DNA from 3 places in the Rahnella sp. RFA10(1/100) genome. Region 1 is predicted to be linked to each of the others. Evidence: predicted binding sites of a transcription regulator. Region 1 holds the regulator's gene; each other region holds the start of a gene.
What was found. The regulator CRP, encoded in region 1, controls carbon source genes, mostly activating them, when cyclic AMP is high. The targets are predictions, from matches to a motif close to ATGTGANNNNNNTCACAT.

Region 1 (5,225 bases):
GTGGTCGTTGCTTCCACGCCAGTGACGAGATCGTATGCATTACGCTGAGATGTGAAATCACGCGCCGCAGGTGGCGTTCCATTTCGGTCAGCGGCATATCCGGATGAAGTTCCGGCGCATTAAACAGATTATTCTCGCTGCCCGGCCCGTCATAGAGCAGTCGTTGCTGGCAGCTTTGCAGTGCGATTTCGCAGGTCTGCAAATATTCCGTCGCCAGTTTTTCCGGCAACATATAATGTTCGCGTGCGAGGATTGTCATCGCGTTGATATGTTCGACCACAAACTGGCTGTGTGTCACCCATAACCGCATGTCTGCCAGATAATGCGAGTTAAAGCCGGGCTCCTGCATCGCCTGGTTTAAAGAAGTGAACAGCTTATTGTGCGCCTGATTGACCCGCATACGGGTATACGCCAGTTTTGCGGTGTCGGGGTTTTCCTCAAGCAGCAGACGGATAGCGTCCTGATACGTTTCCAGCGCCTGATGCGCGTTCTGGCGCAGCAAACCGCTTTGCCATTGCGGCCATAGCCAGAGGGTGCCACCGAAGGCCAGCGCACAGCCGAGCAGCGTATCGACCAGTCTTGGTATCAGAAAATGCACACCGTTCATCGCCAGTAGTTGCAGGGTATACACTGCCGTCACCGTCATGCCGACCATCGCCAGCCCGTAATTTTTGCGTAAAACCGTATAGGACAACAAGGTGATCAGCAGCATGCACAGCAGCGTGGTGCTTTCCGGTAGCGCCAGTTTTAACAATCCTGAAGCAATCAGCAAACCGGCCAGCGTACCGAGCGCACGGTGCTGGATCCTGACCCGCGTGGCGTTATAGCCGTTCTGGCTGACCAGCATGATAGTCAGCAAAATCCAGTACGGTTTGGGCAAATTGAAGAACAGCCCCAGGCTGCTGCCAATCGCTAAAATAATGCCCAGACGCGCGGCATTACGCAGGGCCACGGATTTGAAAGAAAGATAGCTTTTTAGCGCAGTCCAGAAGGGCAGACGTGGCTGGGTGCTCATCAGATCGCGCCGGTATAACGGGCGCTGGGTCCGCAGCAGGCGCGCAATGCGGCTGAAATGGTAATAACAAAACTGGCCAACCGGATTGTCCGGGTTACGCGCGGCGATTTTCTCCAGCGCAGCCAGCTCATTGGCCATGGTAAAGCGCTCAGATAAACGGTGATAAAGAATATCGCCGGCAATCACCCGAAGACGGGTGGAAATCACCTGCGCATTGCGGCGGATTACCGCTTCTGCATGGCTTTCCTCAACCAGTTTCTGTACTTCCTCCGGCTGATGCAGGCTGACGGTAATGTGCTCCTGCAAATCGAGAGCAACCTGAAAAAGCTGAAACAGTCGCTTATGGTGATGATGATGTCCGTGTTGTGGCAGCATGTGTAATTGCTGATAAAGCAGGGCAATCAGATCGATAACCTGCTGCTGACGGGTAAGTAATGGCGGCAACGCCGTCTCGGGATCGGTATGTTGCGTCAGCAGACTGTACTTGGCCTCGAAATAATCCGCGAGTTGCAGATAAAGCTGGCTGAGCGTTTCGCGCATAGGCTGTTCTTGCGAAATACGAAACCACACCCAGTTAAACACCCCGTACCAGGCTGTGCCTGCTGCGAACAGCACCGGTGCCTGCCACATCGGGCGCACACCGACCATACTCAGCGTGAAAATAGTGGCTACCAGCGCGCCGGGTAACAGGCGCGCATGTAACGGGCTGATTTCACCGGTAACGCCGAGCAATAACGCCAGCGATAGCATGATCAGCGGCAGCGGAACGTACCAGTTTTCCAGCATCAGTTGCAGCAGAATGCTGCTCACGGCAAACAGTGAACCGCCGACGATCAGACGTTTGAAAAAGCGTTTGTGCGGGGTATCCAGACCGGCGATGTTACAGCAGGCCGGGCAGAGGGAAAACAGCAGACCCATTTGCAAGTTGCCAAACAGCCAGCAAATGCCAACAGGCAGGCACAACACCAGCGTCTGGCGCAGCGCGTAATTCACTTCAGGATGGTAAAACAGTTTTCGCCATAACGTCATGGGTAAAGCTTAGCCCATAAAAAAGGCGCGACAGTATTCTGCCGCGCCAATTTTCGAGGGATTAACGTGTGCCGTAAACGACAATCGTTTTCCCGTGTGCGGAGATCAGGCTCTGATCTTCCAGCATTTTGAGGATTCGTCCGACTGTTTCACGTGAACAACCGACGATTTGGCCAATTTCCTGACGGGTAATCTTGATTTGCATCCCGTCCGGATGGGTCATTGCATCAGGCTGTTTAGCCAGGTTGAGCAACGTTTGAGCGATACGACCGGTTACGTCGAGGAAGGCAAGGTTGCCGACTTTCTCTGACGTCACTTGCAGACGGTTGGCCATCTGCGCGGAGAGACGCATCAGAATATCCGGGTTAACCTGAATCAGCTGGCGGAACTTTTTATACGAAATTTCAGCCACTTCACAGGCAGTTTTAGCACGTACCCAGGCACTACGTTCCTGACCTTCTTCGAAGAGTCCCAGCTCACCGATGAAGTCACCTTGGTTAAGGTAGGACAGTATCATTTCCTTGCCTTCTTCATCTTTAATCAGGACAGCAACTGACCCTTTCACGATGTAGTAAAGCGTTTCGGCTTTTTCACCCTGGTGAATCAGCGTACTTTTAGAAGGATACTTATGTATATGACAGTGAGACAGGAACCATTCAAGAGTCGGGTCTGTTTGTGGCTTGCCGAGAACCATTAGCTATTATCCTCTGTTGTTATCGCTGCCCAAAATCACAGGGCTCAGAGTTCCCTGTATGGCACTTCAAATCCAAAGCGCCCTTTCAGCATATAACTCCCCAGAAATGCTGCAAGCGGATGTCGGAGTGCAACAGCCTGTTTATTGCTGTTAACACCGTGGGTTCTGTTCTTAAACCGCAAAAACCGTCACCGCAATTTACTGGAAAGTATGTTTCGGCTTTGTTTGTAGCACAGGTTTGAGATGCTGTCTTCTGTTGTCTCGCTTCAGCATGATGGCGATCGGGTTACGTTGCCAGATTTTGGTCTAAAGGGTACTCTGAGAGCAGATTTCTAAAAGTTTATTCACCGGGAGAATAGTTCATGCACGCACGTGTCAAATGGGTTGAAGGGCTGACCTTTTTAGGTGAGTCAGCGTCGGGTCATCAGATTTCAATGGATGGTAACGCGGGCGATAAAGCCCCAAGCCCGATGGAAATGTTACTGATGTCCGCAGGCGGCTGCAGTGCAATTGACGTGGTATCTATTTTACAGAAAGGCCGTAATGACGTGCGTGATTGTGAAGTGAAGCTGACTTCACAACGCCGCGAAGAAGCGCCGCGTCTGTTCACGCATATCAATCTGCATTTTATCGTCACCGGTAAGGATCTGACCGATAAGATTGTTGAACGTGCGGTCAGCCTTTCTGCCGAAAAATACTGTTCAGTGTCTCTGATGTTGGGTAAAGCGGCCACCATCACCCACAGCTTTGAAGTGATTGCAGCGGAATAAAGTTTACTCGATTTTCTTACCTTCCATCAGGCGCTGCACCAGTGGCGCCATGATCAGCTCCATCGCCAGCCCCATTTTCCCACCTGGTACCACCAGCGTTTTGATGTGCGAGATAAATGACCCCTGCAACATTGCCAGCAGATAGGGGAAATCGATGTCGTCCAGTCCCTGGAAATGGATCACCACAAAGCTTTCATCCAGTGACGGAATGGCTTTTGCTGCGAACGGGTTTGAGGTGTCGATAGTCGGCACACGCTGGAAGTTGATGTGGGTGCGGGAAAACTGCGGCGTAATGTAGCTGATATAATCATCCATCGAACGCACGACGGAATCCATCACTGCTTCACGTGAATGGCCACGCTCCCCGGTATCGCGCACCAGTTTCTGGATCCACTCCAGGTTAACGATAGGCACAACGCCGACCAGCAAATCGACCTGGGCGGCGACATCAATTTTGTCTGTCACTACACCGCCGTGCAGGCCTTCATAGAATAAGATATCCGTTGGTTCCGGCAACGCCTGCCATGGCGTAAACGTGCCCGGCACCTGATTATAGGGAACCGCTTCGTCATAAGTATGCAAATACTTACGTGAACGGCCGGTGCCGGTTTTGCCATATTCGATAAAGCTTTTTTCCAGCAAACCAAAGTCATTGGCTTCCGGCCCGAAATAACTGATGTGGCGCCCGAGATCGCGTGCCTTACGGATCGCCGCATCCATTTCAGGACGGGTGAAATGGTGAAAACTGTCGCCTTCCAGCTCCGCAGCGCGTAAGCCAAGCTGTTGAAATATTTTACGAAACGCCACGCTGGTGGTCGTGGTGCCTGCACCGCTCGAACCGGTAACGGCAATAACAGGATGTTTGGCTGACATAAATGCTTTTCTCCAGAAAGGGGATACAGGCTGGCGTGACGCGGTCTTTTCTGTGGTTGAAAATGTAGTGCCGTGCTGCGCATAATTAAGCCTATTGTTACCATATTTATTCGCGAAGTGACAGGTTGTCACAACCTGCTTTCGAGCGGCTCTACCCGTCCTGCGGCACTTCTTCCTGCCCGGCGCGGAACTGACCGCGTGGCATAATATTCAGCGTTTCATGCAACTCTGACCATACCAGCACAATATCACCGCTTTTCAGCTGACGTTTCACGTCATCGACTTTTTGTTCCAGCGATCTTTCCTGCTCGCCGTAATCGGTGCCTTCGCGCAATACGAAGGATTCCACCACGCTGGTGAGCAGTTCAGGATCCAGTTCCTGCCAGGGAATAATCACTCTGTTTTTTCCTTAGTCTTATTTTCTAAATAGGGGGCGATCCAGGCCGGAATGCGTTGTTCCAGCCACATTTGGGGGTTACGTATGCTGCCGGACACAAAGCCGACATGTCCGCCATGTTCCGTTAACTGATATTCCACGCAATCCGGTAAATCTTCTGCTTTCGGGATGACGTCGGGTGTCATAAACGGATCGTCTTTGGCGTGGATAATCAGCAGGGGGGTTCTGACCTGTGCCAGTAACGGCAGACCGCTGCACCGGCGGTAATAATCCAGCGCGTCGGTAAATCCGTGCGCTTTTGAGGTAATAGCATCGTCAAATTCACGAAGACGACGCATGGCTTTCAGTTGCGCCAGCGTGACGGGCAATGTCCCAGGGTATTTTGCCAGCTTACGCGAGGCATTGCCTTTGAGCTGACCGAGCAGATAGTGCTGATAAATCCGTGAT
Region 2 (5,225 bases), on a different contig from region 1:
GTGACTTCAGCGAATTTGGCCTGGAAAAACTGAAACCGGTACGGGAAGTCCTCGACAGTGCCAGCCTGTTTACCCCCGATTTGTGGCGCATCCTGTTCTGGGCTGCCGACTATTATCATTATCCGATCGGCGAAGTGCTGTTCCATGCGTTGCCGGTGTTATTACGTCAGGGTAAAGCCGCTGAACTTACGCCGCTGTGGCAATGGTTCGCCACCGAGCAGGGGCGGGCCACGCCGCTCGACAGCCTGAAACGGGCACCCAAACAGCAGCAGGCAATGGCCGCACTGATGCAAAAACCGTTGTATCGTCATCAGGTCGCCGACCTGGATCTTACTGATACCGCCTTGCAGGCACTCCGTGCCAAAGGGCTGACGGATTTACGCAGTATCGCGCCCGCCACGCACGACTGGCGGCTGGATTTCTCGGTGATCGGTGAGCGTTTACGGCTCAATACCGAGCAGGCCACCGCCGTCGGTGCGATCCGCAGTGAAGATCAACAATTTTCCGCCTGGTTGCTGGCCGGTGTGACCGGCTCGGGTAAAACCGAAGTGTATCTGAGTGTGCTGGAAAACATTCTGGCGCAAGGTCGGCAGGCGCTGGTGATGGTGCCGGAAATTGGCCTGACGCCGCAAACCATCGCGCGTTTTCGCGAGCGTTTCAGTGCGCCGGTGGATGTACTCCATTCCGGTCTGAACGACAGCGAACGCCTCGCCGTCTGGCTGCGGGCGCGCAATGGCGAAGCAGGCATTGTGATTGGCACCCGCTCGTCGCTGTTTACGCCGTTTGCACGCCTTGGTGTCATTATCATTGATGAAGAACACGACAGTTCTTATAAGCAGCAGGAAGGCTGGCGCTATCACGCCCGTGATCTGGCGGTATACCGCGCTCACGCTGAAAATATTCCGATTATTATGGGCTCGGCAACCCCGGCTCTGGAAACGCTGCACAATGTTGAACGGGGAAAATATCGCCAGCTCAGACTGACCAAACGAGCCGGAAATGCCAAACTCGCCCGGCAAAATCTGCTGGATTTAAAAGGGTTGCAGCTAAAAGTCGGGCTGTCTCAACCGCTGATCCAGAAAATGCAGGAACACCTGAAGGCCGATAATCAGGTGATGTTGTTCCTCAACCGCCGTGGCTATGCGCCTGCCCTGCTGTGCCATGAGTGCGGCTGGATAGCCGAATGTCAGCGCTGCGATCACTATTACACCCTGCACCAGAATCAGCGTCAGCTGCGCTGCCACCATTGTGACAGTCAGCGCGCCGTGCCGCATCAGTGTCCGCATTGCGGCTCAACACAACTGGTCTCGGTCGGCGTCGGTACAGAACAGCTGGAAAATGAACTGGCACCGTTGTTCCCGGATACGCCTATCACGCGGATTGACCGCGATACCACCAGCCGTAAAGGTTCACTGGAACAGCATCTGAGTGAAGTCCATCGTGGCGGCGCACGTATTCTTATCGGTACGCAAATGCTGGCAAAAGGGCATCACTTCCCTGACGTCACGCTGGTATCACTGCTGGATGTAGACGGTGCCTTGTTCTCAGCGGATTTCCGTTCTGCCGAGCGCTTTGCCCAGCTTTATACGCAGGTGTCAGGCCGTGCCGGTCGCGCAGGTAAGCAAGGGGAAGTGGTATTGCAAACTCACCATCCCGAACATCCTCTACTGCAGGTATTGTTGCAACAGGGCTACGACGAGTTTGCCAGACAGACGCTGGCGGAACGCAAAAGCGTCTTCCTCCCTCCCTATACCAGCCATATTATGATCCGTTCGGAAGACCACGATAATCAGCAATCGGCGCTGTTTCTTCAGCAGTTACGCAATCTGATCGAATCCAGTCCGCTGAAAGATGATTCGCTGTGGATCCTGGGGCCGGTTCCTGCGTTACAAGCCAAACGCAGCGGACGCTTCCGCTGGCAGCTTTTATTGCAGCACCCTTCACGTCGCGTTTTGCAGCATCTGATCAAAAGCTCCCAGCCGCTGATTTTAAGTCTGCCACAAGCCAAAAAAGTGAAATGGACCCTGGATGTCGATCCGATTGATAGCTGATCTCCAAAGCAAATATGCATAAAGAGTCAGGTTTTTTGCGTGATGGATCGAAAAAAGCATCTGCGTCACACTTTTAATGCAAATTAGGTAACAAATCCTACTCACATTCTGTTTAGAATGTGATGAGCTACACATCATGCGTAGCCAGGTGAGGAATGTTGATGTTGTTGTGTCAGTTTGATGCTGTTGCAAGGAGAGAGACGTTGGAGCACAAGAAAGAATTACCCGCCGCAACAATGAAAGATGTGGCTGAACAGGCAGGCGTTTCAACAGCAACCGTATCCCGTGCGTTAATGAATCCGGAGAAAGTCTCCGCCGCGACCCGTCAGAAAGTTGATCAGGCTGTGATGGCCGTAGGGTATTCTCCTCATGCACTGGCCCGCAATCTGAAACGTAATGAATCACGCACTATTCTGGTGATCGTCCCCGACATTTGCGATCCGTTTTTCGCCGACCTGATCCAGGGGATCGAGCGTACAGCCGCCGAAAGCGGTTATCTGGTGTTGATCGGAGATTGTGCTCACCAAAATCAGCAAGAGAAAACCTTTATCAATCTGATTATTACCAAGCAAATTGACGGTATGCTCCTGCTTGGCTCTGATTTACCTTTCGATGCCAGTAAAGAAGAACAACGCAACTTACCGCCGATGGTGATGGCCAATGAATTTGCGCCGGAACTTGAACTGCCGACAGTCCATATTGATAACCTGACAGCCGCGTTCGAAGCCGTGCATTATCTTCTTAAACTGGGGCATCAGCGTATTGCCTGCATCGCCGGCCCGAAACATATGCCGTTGTGCCAGTACCGTTCGCAAGGTTATGTACAGGCACTGCGCCGCAACGGACTGAGTGTCGAGAGTTCGCTGACCATTGATGGCGATTTCAGCTATGAATCGGGGGCGCAAGCCGTCACCGAGCTGATGGCACTGCCCGTCCCGCCGACGGCGATTTTCTGTCACAACGATGTGATGGCGATTGGCGCTATGTTCCAGGCGAAAAAAATGGGTCTGCGCATTCCGCAGGATTTGTCGGTTGTCGGTTTCGATGACATTAAGGCCAGCCAGTATACCGATCCTCCGCTGACCACTGTTGCGCAGCCGAGATTCCAGCTTGGCCGTCAGGCCATGTTATTATTACTTGAGCAGTTACAGGGGAATCCGGTACAAAACGGTTCACTGTTGCTTGATAGCGAGCTGGTGGTGCGGGAAAGCACCGCTGCCCCCAAAGCGTGAGTCCGTTTTTATGTTCTTCGACAGTTTTAGTTTCAGTAAATGTTCAGGGTTGAGTAACATGACGCACTTCTTCATTCATCACGACACAGCGAAACGATAGTGGCACAAAGAGACTATGTAAGCCGTGGGCGCTCAGGAGCGCGGCGGAAAAGTACCAGCCGGAGTAAAAAACGCAGTTCCACGACGATCTCCAAAACCATGGTGGTGTTAGCCGTTGCGGTACTGGTGGTGTTTGTCGGTGGCCTCTATTTTATTGCGCACAATAAACGTGAAGAAGCGACAGTGTTGCCAACGCACGCTGTCCGTCCGGGTAACGGATTGCCGCCTAAGCCGGAAGAACGCTGGCGTTACATTAAAGAATTGGAAAACCGCCAGATGGGCGTGACCACGCCGACAGAACCGACAGCGGGCGGGCAGGTCGAATCCAAAACACAACTGACGCCGGAACAGCGCCAGCTTCTCGAACAGATGCAGGCCGATATGCGCCAGACGCCAACACAGTTGTCTGAAGTGCCGTATAACGACCCTAACCAGGTGGCGCAGGCGCCGGCACATACTCAGCGCCAGGTTCAACAACAGCAGCCAACATACGCACAGCAACAACCAGTGCAAACTCAGCCGCGCCAGGTTCAGCCGCAGCCGACGTATACGCCACAAACGCAGCCGGTACGCGCGCCGCAAGCTCAGGTGCAAGCGCAGCCAAAACCGAAGCCACAGGTTAAAGAGCCGGTGAAAGAAGTACCGAAACCGCAACAGCCAGCCGCCATTACTCAGGCTGAGCCGGAAAAACCAAAAGCACAGGAAAAAACCCAACGCTTTATGGTGCAGTGTGGTTCTTTCAAAGGTACGGAACAGGCAGAATCGCAGCGCGCGAAGCTGGCATTTGAAGGCTTTGAAGGCCGGATCACTACCGGCGGTGGCTGGAACCGCGTGGTGATCGGCCCTTACAACAATCGCTCCGGTGCAGACAACACCTTATCCCGCCTGAAGAGCGCAGGCATCTCCGGTTGCATACCCCTCGCAACCGGGGGTTGAAAACCCGTAATCCTTCCCCAATCTATACTTTCAATATGCCTCGTAAGCTTGTGAGACACCCGACGTGTCCCCCAAGCCTGCGGGGATCTTTTCAGTCTGCAACGAGGAACCGCTCGTGACAACAATTGTAAGTGTACGCCGCAACGGCAAGGTCGTTATCGGTGGTGATGGCCAGGCCACATTGGGAAATACCGTCATGAAGGGCAACGTCAAAAAAGTACGTCGCCTGTATAACGACAAAGTGATTGCGGGCTTTGCTGGCGGCACGGCTGATGCCTTCACGCTGTTTGAGCTGTTCGAGCGCAAGCTGGAAATGCATCAGGGTCATCTGGTGAAAGCTGCCGTTGAACTGGCAAAAGACTGGCGAACCGACCGCATGCTGCGACGTCTGGAAGCCCTGCTGGCCGTCGCGGATGAAAACGCGTCGCTTATCATCAGCGGTAACGGCGATGTTATCCAGCCGGAAAACGACCTGATCGCCATCGGTTCCGGTGGCCCGTATGCCCAGGCCGCGGCACGCGCATTGCTGGAAAATTCCGAGCTTGAAGCGCGCGACATCGTTGAAAAATCGCTGAGCATCGCCGGTGACATCTGCATCTATACCAACCATTTCCACACTATCGAAGAATTATCTTCTAAAGCGTAAGGATCGAAATTATGTCTGAGATGACCCCGCGCGAGATTGTCAGCGAATTAGACAGTTACATCATTGGCCAGGATAAAGCGAAACGCGCCGTGGCCATTGCTTTGCGTAACCGCTGGCGCCGCATGCAGCTCGATGAAGCGCTGCGCCATGAAGTCACCCCGAAAAATATTCTGATGATCGGCCCGACCGGTGTCGGCAAAACCGAAATTGCCCGTCGTCTGGCGAAACTGGCTAACGCGCCGTTCATCAAAGTAGAAGCGA
Region 3 (5,225 bases), on a different contig from region 1:
CGCCGTATGCGCCGTGAATTTGACGCGTTGTCTTCTGTTCGTACGCTGGATGAAGCTGCCGAGCAGGCTGAAAGTTTTGCCGCCAGCAGCATCAGCGCGCAGATGATCCGTGATGCCCAAAACGAGCTTGAACTCTCTGCAGGATCAACTGACAACAACGGTATTAAGGAGCGGACGGGTTTCCGCCTTGAGCGCCGCGTCAGCGCTGCCGGCCGCCACATGGGCCGTGGCAATGGTATTCTGGCGACCATCGGGGCAATCTCTCCGTTCGTCGGCCTGTTCGGTACTGTATGGGGCATCATGAACAGTTTCATCGGTATCGCACAGACGCAGACCACCAATCTGGCGGTCGTGGCACCGGGTATTGCCGAAGCCTTACTGGCGACGGCTGTGGGCCTGATTGCGGCCATCCCTGCGGTGGTGATCTACAATATTTTCGCCCGTACTATCACCTCTTATCGTCATCAGGTCGGCGATGTGGCGGCGCAGATAATCCTGTTACAGGGCCGTGATTTGGATCTGGCTGCCAGCAAAAGCAATACGCCACGCGGTCAGACAGGTCAGTTACGTGTAGGGTAAGAACAGATTATGGCTATTCGGTTAAACGATGATATCGACGAAAGTGGTGAAATGCATGACATCAACGTCACGCCTTTTATCGACGTCATGCTGGTATTGCTGATCATTTTCATGGTGGCAGCGCCGCTGGCTACCGTAGATGTGCGGGTAGATTTACCGGCTTCGACGGCAAAACAACAGCCGCGTCCGGAGAAACCGATTTTCCTGTCGGTAAAAGCTGATAAGCAACTGTTTCTCGGTGATACACCGGTCAACAGCAGTAATCTGACCGCCATGCTGGATGAGCGTACTCAGGGCAATAAACAGAGTACGATTTTCTTCCGTGCGGATAAGAGTGTGGATTACGAAACGCTGATGAGTGTGATGGATAACCTGCGTAAAGCCGGTTATCTGAAAGTCGGGCTGGTCGGTGCAGAACAAGCCGGTGCCGCAGCGGCGCAGTAGGTTTTTCTTCAGTGCAGAAACATCAAAAGGCCAGCATTTGCTGGCCTTTGGTTTATCGGAGGATCGGTGACTCAGGTCACGGGGGCGGGGTTAAACACCGCCAGTGCATTGTGGATGCCCCAGGTATCTGACCAGGTTTTCTTGCGCCCGCTGGCGATGTCCAGAATGAAATGGAACAGTTCCCAGCCCACATCCTCAATAGTGGCATCACCCGTTGCGATTGTCCCGGCGTTGATGTCCATCAGGTCATGCCAGCGGTTTGCCAGTGTGGTGCGTGTGGCCATTTTAATCACAGGCACGGCGAGCAGACCGTATGGCGTACCGCGTCCGGTAGTGAATACCTGAACGGTAATCCCCGAAGCCAACTGCTGGGTTCCGCAGACAAAATCACTGGCAGGTGTGGCGGCGTAAATCAGGCCTTTTTTGGTCGGACGCTGTCCGGGTGACAACACTTCAGAAATCGCACTGGTACCGGATTTAGCAATGGAGCCCAGCGCTTTTTCAACCACATTAGCCAGCCCCCCTTTTTTGTTGCCCGGAGACGGATTAGCGCTGCGGTCAGTCTGGCCCATCGACAAATAATTATCGTACCAGGCCATTTCTTCCAGCAGACGCTTACCCACGTCGACGTCCGCAGCGCGAGGCGTCAGCAAATGGATGGCGTCGCGTACTTCTGTCACTTCCGAGAACATCACCGTTGCGCCGCAGCGCACCAGAAGGTCTGATGCATAACCTACCGCCGGGTTGGCGGTTACGCCTGAGAAAGCATCACTGCCGCCACACTGCGTGCCCACCACCAGATCTGAAGCCGGGCAGGTTTCGCGCTGACGGCGGTTCAGACGTTCCAGATGAAATTGTGCGACGGTCAGGATATCGTCCACCATCGACTGGAAACCGACATGCTGTTCATCCTGCAAACGGACGATATGCGTGTCGTCGAGGGAAATCGCCTGCACGTCCGGGGTACCTTCCAGCAGGCGCTCGGGTTGCAGCTTTTCACAGCCCAGACCGACCACCATCACTTCGCCGCCAAAGTTCGGGTTCAGCGCCAGATTGTGGATAGTGCGGATCGGCACCACCGCCGCGGGGGCGTTAATTGCCACGCCGCAACCGTAGAGATGGTTCAGCGCCACGACGCCATCGACATTGGGGAATTTCGGCAGTAAATCACGCTCGATGATTTTGACCACGTAATCCACCACGCCCGCCACACAATGCACGCTGGTGGTTATACCGAGCAGGTTTTTGGTGCCGACGCTGCCGTCGGCATTACGGTAACCTTCAAAGGTATAACCTTCCAGCGGTGGCAGTTCCGGCGGTACACGGGTGGCCAGCGGCAGGCTGTCGAGTTCAGGCGCGACCGGTAATTCAACCAGTGATTCGTCGATCCATCCGCCCTGCGCAATATCCCGTACTGCATAACCAATGACTTCTCCGTAACGGATAATATCGCCGCCTTTGGCAATCGGCTCTAGTGCCACTTTATGGCCTTGCGGAATATGCTCAATTAATTCCAGACCATTAGCAAATCGGGTGCCGGCCTTTAAGCCGTTGTCATTCACAATAATTGCTACGTTATCGCTTTCATGAACTTTAATAAAAAGCGCTTCGGTAGCGTGTTCTTTATCTTTATTACGTGACATAACTGTCTCCGCGTTTATTAAACATCCCGGAATAATATATCCCGGTTAATTCTCTGAAGTTGACGCTCAATAAGACTCTTGTAAACATACTCGGGTAATACAGGATATGGAATCCATTATAAGGCAGTCTTCAGGGAACCTCATTGTGCAACTGACCAGCTTTTTGCCTGTTGGATGTCATTCTGTGTGGCAGGTGACAGAATCAATGTGATGCTAATCACCCTTTTGTTGGCGCGGTTATCGCCTTTGCACAATCTGTGAGTCTCCTCCCACACCGATGTGTGTATGCAAAAGAATAGTCACAATCAGCGGGGGTATTCTTGGGCGAATGCACAATGTTATTTTGGAACCTCTTTTTTATACTGTATTGGCCCTCTGAAGGTGATGTTGAAAGTAATACAGGTAAATGTCAGGCGATCATAAATAAAACGTTTGTTGCCTGTTTCGAATGAAGAAACTGTACGGCGAATAACCACAGGTGAATGCAAAACGTTATTTCGATAACGGTAATTTCCCTGAAATTTTTCGCATTATGATAATGAGGGTCACCATGAACATTGAATCTCAGTCCAGGACAGTCGTGCAAAGTAAGGTACGTACGCACATACGTTACTATATTTTGCTGATTATCTTTTTAATCACGGCGGTCAATTACGCTGACCGCGCAACGCTTTCTATCGCGGGTACTGAGGTCGCGCGTGAGCTGGGTCTGGATGCTGCCGACATGGGACAAATCTTTGCAGCATTCGGCTGGGCTTACCTGATTATGCAATTACCCGGCGGCTGGCTGCTGGACAGATTTGGCTCCAAAAGAGTGTATACCTACAGTTTGTTCTTCTGGTCGCTGTTCACCCTGTTTCAGGGGTTTGTGGGCTGGTTTCCGCTGGCTTACGGTGCACTGACACTGTTCATGCTGCGCTTCATGCTCGGCTTTTCAGAAGCGCCGTCTTTTCCGGCAAATGCCCGTATCGTGGCAGCCTGGTTTCCGACCACTGAACGCGGCACGGCTTCCGCAATTTTTAACTCCGCCCAGTATTTCTCCCTGGCACTGTTCTCACCGTTGCTGGGCTGGCTGACCTACGCCTGGGGCTGGGAACATGTTTTCATCGTCATGGGTGTGATTGGTTTTGTGCTGACACTGGTGTGGATCACATTCATTCACAACCCGCCGGAACATCCGCATATTTCTAAAAGCGAGCTGGAGTATCTGAAAGACGGCGGTGCGGTGGTGGACATCGACCACAAGAAAACCGGCAGCGCGAAAAGTGGTCCGAAATGGAGTTACGTTCGTCAGATGCTGAGCAGCCGCATGATGCTCGGGATCTTCTTCGGTCAGTACTTCATTAACAGCATTACGTGGTTCTTCCTGACCTGGTTCCCGATTTATCTGGTTCAGGAAAAGGGTATGTCTATTCTTAAAGTCGGGATGATTGCCGCCATCCCTGCGCTGTGTGGTTTTGCGGGCGGTGTGCTGGGTGGCGTGTTCTCGGATTTTCTGATCAGACGTGGTTACTCGCTGACCGTGGCCCGTAAAATTCCTATCGTACTGGGCATGTTATTAGCCACCAGCATCATCTTGTGCAATTACACCGACAATAATGCGCTGGTCGTTACCCTGATGGCGCTGGCCTTCTTCGGTAAAGGCTTCGGGGCGCTCGGCTGGCCGGTGATTGCCGATACCGCACCGAAAGAAGTCATCGGCTTGTGCGGCGGCATTTTCAACGTATTCGGTAATGTCGCCTCTATCGTGACGCCGCTGGTGATCGGCTACATCGTGAAAGGTCTGCACTCTTTCAATATGGCATTAATTTTTGTGGGTTGTTCAGCACTGATGGCAATGCTTTGCTATCTGCTGGTGGTCGGCGATATCAAACGGCTGGAACTTAAGAAACAGTAAATTGTGATGCGGGGCATTCCGGATATCCGGCTCTGCCCCTTTGATGAGGTCAGATATCAGATATGAGTAATCAAATGATTCCAAATCAGTTTCGTCAGGATTTGTTGCAAGGGAAAACCCTGATTGGATGTTGGTCAGCATTATCCAGCCCGATTTCAACCGAGGTGCTGGGTGTGGCGGGTTTTGACTGGCTGTTGCTTGATGGTGAGCATGCACCCAACGATGTCGGTACTTTTGTGCCGCAGCTGATGGCGCTGAAAGGCAGCCGCAGCGCACCGGTGGTCCGTCCGCAATTTAATGATCCGGTGGTGATTAAACGCCTGCTGGACATCGGTTTTTATAATTTTCTGATCCCGTTTGTAGAAACACAGGAACAGGCAGAACTGGCCGTAGCATCAACCCGTTATCCGCCCGCCGGGATCCGTGGCGTTTCCGTTTCACACCGCAGCAATATGTTCGGCACCGTGCCGGATTACTTCACCCGCATCAATGACAACATTGCGGTGATGGTGCAAATCGAAAGCCAGCAAGGCGTCGACAATCTGGATGCCATTGCTGCTGTTGATGGCATCGACGGCATTTTCGTCGGCCCGAGTGATCTGGCCGCCGGCATGGGACATCTTGGCAACGCCGGGCACCCGGACGTGCAGGCCGCTATCCGT

Region 2: the regulator CRP is predicted to act here: its motif matches at 2,169-2,186, upstream of cytR (DNA-binding transcriptional regulator CytR).
Region 3: the regulator CRP is predicted to act here: its motif matches at 2,872-2,889, upstream of garD (galactarate dehydratase).

What each region holds. Positions count from the first base shown of each region.
Region 1 is NZ_SEWR01000005.1:13,905-19,129, reverse strand. Features, by position in the region: gene ETV65_RS15760 (YccS/YhfK family putative transporter) at 1-2,044, opposite strand, end outside; gene crp (cAMP-activated global transcriptional regulator CRP) at 2,106-2,738, opposite strand; gene ETV65_RS15750 (OsmC family protein) at 3,101-3,508, shown strand; gene ETV65_RS15745 (phosphoribulokinase) at 3,512-4,381, opposite strand; gene ETV65_RS15740 (YheU family protein) at 4,533-4,778, opposite strand; gene ETV65_RS15735 (hydrolase) at 4,775-5,225, opposite strand, start outside.
Region 2 is NZ_SEWR01000011.1:86,900-92,124, reverse strand. Features, by position in the region: gene priA (primosomal protein N') at 1-2,051, shown strand, start outside; gene cytR (DNA-binding transcriptional regulator CytR) at 2,255-3,283, shown strand; gene ftsN (cell division protein FtsN) at 3,383-4,318, shown strand; gene hslV (ATP-dependent protease subunit HslV) at 4,434-4,964, shown strand; gene hslU (HslU--HslV peptidase ATPase subunit) at 4,976-5,225, shown strand, end outside.
Region 3 is NZ_SEWR01000006.1:254,384-259,608, forward strand. Features, by position in the region: gene exbB (tol-pal system-associated acyl-CoA thioesterase) at 1-579, shown strand, start outside; gene exbD (TonB system transport protein ExbD) at 589-1,023, shown strand; gene garD (galactarate dehydratase) at 1,095-2,666, opposite strand; gene ETV65_RS18450 (MFS transporter) at 3,217-4,563, shown strand; gene garL (2-dehydro-3-deoxyglucarate aldolase) at 4,626-5,225, shown strand, end outside.